Regions from separate parts of the Paraburkholderia dioscoreae genome, predicted to be linked through region 1. Evidence: riboswitches for the same ligand, from Rfam matches in the RefSeq annotation. Region 1 holds a riboswitch; the other holds the start of a gene.
The links. Region 1 has a riboswitch for cobalamin ahead of cobA (uroporphyrinogen-III C-methyltransferase). Riboswitches for the same ligand answer to the same signal wherever they lie in the genome.
Positions count from the first base shown of each region.

Region 2: it holds a riboswitch for cobalamin, as region 1 does, so the genes downstream of both, PDMSB3_RS04115 (TonB-dependent receptor domain-containing protein) here and cobA (uroporphyrinogen-III C-methyltransferase) in region 1, are expected to answer to the same signal.

Region 1 covers NZ_LR699554.1:1,478,578-1,480,774, reverse strand. The annotation lists gene cobW (cobalamin biosynthesis protein CobW) at 1-67, opposite strand, end outside; cobalamin riboswitch at 261-541, opposite strand; cobalamin riboswitch at 609-861, shown strand; gene cobA (uroporphyrinogen-III C-methyltransferase) at 1,098-1,868, shown strand; gene PDMSB3_RS26835 (cobalamin biosynthesis protein) at 1,865-2,197, shown strand, end outside.
Region 2 covers NZ_LR699553.1:907,949-910,145, forward strand. The annotation lists gene PDMSB3_RS04105 (cell division protein ZapA) at 1-150, opposite strand, end outside; gene PDMSB3_RS04110 (ATPase) at 147-509, opposite strand; cobalamin riboswitch at 718-975, shown strand; gene PDMSB3_RS04115 (TonB-dependent receptor domain-containing protein) at 1,066-2,197, shown strand, end outside.

The DNA.
Region 1 (2,197 bases):
TGGTCTTGCCGCTGCCGAGAAAGCCTGTGACGATGGTGACGGGGATCTTGCGCATTTGAGTTTGCATCGTGAGGTCCATCCGTAGGAGTTGCACGTGCACGCCGGGCGTTTGTGTGTCTGTCCGCATGAGCCGGGTAAACGGCGCGTAAGTCCAGCGAGCCAGGACGACAACACAACACGGGGACGAACGACGGGTTGCCGCGACAACAAAAACAGAAAGCGGAAGTGAGGTCATGAACGCGCTACCGCATCCCCGCGGTGTTCGTCCTTCGTATCTGGCCGGTATCCGGGCTGGCGAAAGCGCCGCTTCCCCTTCCCGGGCGAGTGATTTCTCGCCCAGTGGTGATATGTCTACGCGGCCTTGCGCGTGGACATCGAAGCCGGCTCCGCGGCGCTAAAGAACTGACCTTAGCACCACATTTCGCTTACCGTTGCGGGGGCAGCACAGGTTGACCCGTTCCATGACAGGCGGGCACCCTGTTTCCCGTTTAACTGCATGCGCACGAGCGCGCATGCGAGCACCAAAGTGCGTGCGAGTGTAGGCCCGCAGCCCGCGGCAGTCAAGAAAACGCCGGCCGCAAGCGCTTATCGGACGGGACGCCATGTGCTATCGTATGCGCGCGTTTGGTGCCCGCACATGCATTCGCGTGTGCAGTTAAACGGGAAACAGGCCGCGCTTCATGCGCTCAACCTGTGCTGTCCCCGCAACGGTAAGCGACCTGCGGCGCAATGTTGAGTTGTCTTGCGCCGCGCATGCGTTTTTTTCGATGCCACTGTCCTGCACATTCCAGCGAATGCGGACGGGAAGGCAAAGCGCATGAGGCCGCCAGCCCGGATACCGGCCAGACGCGGAGGCGGCGAACCTCAGGGCAACATCGCGCCGCCGGCCGCCGGAATCCGCGAGGGACGGATGTGAAGGCGCTGAAGCACGACGTGGTGCGTCCGTATGCGGGTTCCCGGAGGAACCGTTGCGAGCCGCGCATTGCGCCGTGCCTGAATCCGTAGCAGTGCATGCCCCAAAAGTCCGCTCTCCGGTGCTCGTTCGCGCCTGCCCCTGATCCGCTCGTCACTACATGGCGCCCGCCATGCACGTCGCGATGACCCGCGCCTGGCTGATCGGCGCCGGTCCCGGCGACGTCGAACTCATGACGCTCAAGGCCACCCGTGCATTGGCACAAGCCGATGTAGTGCTGGTCGACGATCTGGTGAATCCCGACGTACTCCAGTTCGCGCGCGCCGACGCACGCGTCGTCCATGTCGGCAAACGCGGCGGACATCCGTCCACACCGCAGGAAGGCATCGTCGCGCAATTGCTCGAGCACGTGCGGGCCGGGCGCAGCGTCGCGCGCCTGAAAGGCGGCGATCCGTTCGTGTTCGGCCGGGGCGGCGAAGAACAGCAGGCGCTGCATGCGGCGGGCATCGAGGTGGAAGTCATCAACGGCATTACGGCGGGAATCGCGGCACCTGCGGCAATCGGCATTCCGGTCACGCATCGCGACCACGCGCAAGGCGTGGTGTTCGTCACCGGGCACGGCGCGGGCAGCGCTGAGCCGGACTGGGCCGCGCTGGTGGCCACGCGCATGACACTCGTGATCTACATGGGCATGCGGCGCCTGAGCGAAATCGTCGACGCGTTGCTCGCGGCCGGCATGAGCGCCGAAATGCCGTGCGCGGCGATCGAATCGGCGACCCGTCCCGAGCAACGCCATGTGCTCGCGCGGCTCGGTGAGTTTGCCGGGCGCGTCTCGCGTGCGGGACTCGGCTCGCCGGCGATCGTGGTAATTGGCGGTGTGGCGTCGCTCGCGTTGGCGCGCGACGCTGCGTATGCCAAGACTGCAACGTTGCCGGCGAACGGAGACGTACCATGAAAACGCTGAGCGTAGGCATTGGTTGTCGCTTGCACAGCGCGGCTGGGCAGATCGAAGCAGCGGTGCGCGCCGCGCTCGGCCCGCATTCCTTCGACGAAATCGCCACCGTGGCCTCGATCGATACCAAAGCCCACGAAGCCGGCCTGCTCGAATTCTGCGCTCGCCATGCACTGCCGCTGACATTCTTCAGCAGTGAGCAGATCGCGGCGCTGCCCATAGCGGAGCCGTCAAGCGCGGTGCGCGAGCATCTCGGCGTGGACGGCGTCTGCGAGCCGTGCGCCTTGCTTGCAGCAACGACCAGACGCGGCGAAACCGCCGCTTTTCATGCG
Region 2 (2,197 bases), on a different replicon from region 1:
CGTACCGCGCACGTTGCTGCTATTGCGGATCTTCGACATTTCGGCGTCGACGCGTGCAACCGCTTCAAGCAGCGCGCCTTCCGTTTCCGGCGAGCAGGCGAGGCGATAGGGCACGCCGAGAATCGATACTTCGATCTGCTTGGTGGTCATGCATTTTCTCCGTGGCGGGTCGCGTCGCTCTCGGCACCGGCTGCGACTTCATGCTGAGCGGGTTCGAGCAGATCGAGCTGGTTGTCCGGCTCGCTGTGCGCGCGGGCACGCGGCAACTTTTCGAGGATCGCATTCAGGCGCACCTGGGCGTCGTCGATCTTCGCCGACAGCGCGTCGCGTTCCGCCTGCAGCGCATTGCGTTCCTCGCGCAGCATTGCAAGTTCCGTGCGTGTAGCTTCGACGTCAGCACGCGATTGGGCGAGCTGCTCTTCGAGCGCGACTCGCGCTTCATTGTGGCGCTGGCTGATCGCGATCAGCTTGCCGATATTCTGTGAAAGTGTTTCGAGTTCGGTGAGCATGTGCTGCGTCCTCTAAAGACATCGCATTTTAGCGCGGAATGTCGCAGGTTCCGACAATTGTCTCGTTTCGAGACGTAACAACATCGCTTTGTGCAGGCTTTTTATCGACCATACGATGAAAAAGTACTCGTGCGTCGGACAATAACCTGCACTTGTCAGAACAGCGCGCCCGCGTGCCCTCGTTCTTGACGGACCCCGAGGCCGCTCCTACACTGGCCGCACTCTTGGTGCCCGCATGCGCTTTTCGACGGCGCACGCAGTTAAACGGGAAGCAGGGCGCGCCATTCGCCAGAACGCGCCAACCTGCGCTGCCCCCGCAACGGTAAGCGACCGCATTCGTCATGCAAGTCGATCCTGATCGCGCGTTGGAAGTTCAACTCGCGAGTGTGCCACTGCGCGTCACGCGTGGGAAGGCGGGATCGAGATGTCGCCAGCCCGGATACCGGCCAGAGGGAGAGGCACGTCACGCGCGAAAATGTTAAATACGCTGGCGCCTCGTTACGCATCGGCCTGCGGGGAAGCGGGCCGCGCACGCTACCCACAGGATCCTCGTCCCATGCTGTCTCCCATCGCTCGTGCGGTGTTGCTTGCCTTCGCGAGCCTGCCGATCGTTGTGCATGCGCAAGCTGCTTCTTCGTCCTCTTCTTCATCTGCTGCGGATTCATCGGCCACGGTGTTGTCCCCGGTGGTCGTTACGGCGGAGCGCGGGCCGCAAGCGCTGGCCGACACGATCCCGCAGACCGCATTGTTCGACCAGCAGGATATCGCCGACACCACCGCGACCGATTTGCCGGGCCTCCTGCAACTCGCGCCCGGCGCGCAAATCTCGCGTACAGGTGGCCCCGGTTCGACGACGAGCCTCTTCCTGCGCGGCGCGTCGTCGACGCAATCGCTGCTGCTGATCGACGGCGTGCGCGTCGATTCAGTGGGCCTGGGTTCGGCGCAACTCGCACAGATTCCGCTCGACCAGATCGATCACGTCGAGGTGGTGAACGGCAACGTGTCGGCGTTGTACGGGTCCGGTGCGATCGGCGGCGTGGTCCAGGTGTTCACGAAAGAAGGCGGCGACCATCCGCCGCGTTTCAATTTTTCGCTGGGCTACGGCAGCTATCACACGCAGACGCAGCAGGCGGGCGTGAACGGCGCATTGGATAAAGACGGCAATACGACCTTCAGCATTTCGCTCGCGAGGTCGAAGGACGACGGCTTCTCGTCGCTCAATCCGCGTGAGGCGCCCGCCGCCAATCCGAATGCGAACGGCTATCTGAACGAAAGCATCTCGGCTTCGCTGCGCCACAAGTTCAACGACAGATGGGATGCCGGCGCGAGCTACTTCCAGTCGAACGGCAACAACAGCTACGACAACGCGTACGGCGTGCCGACCGATCTGAACAACCTGTATAGCAAAGTGCGCCAGGTCTCGGTGTTCGCCAACGGCAAGCTCACCGACTGGTGGACGACGCACTTCATCGTCTCCGAAGGCGACGACCGCAGCGTGTCGAACACCAACGGTGTCTATAACGGCCGCTTCGATACCGACAATCGCCAGTACACATGGCAGAACGATTTCGCGCTGGCCGCGCAGCAGAAGTTGCAGGTCGGCTACGAGCATCTCGATCAGAGCCTCGACTCGGATACGTTCGCGGCGCCCGACCGGCATGTGGATTCGGGCTTCGTCGGCTATACGG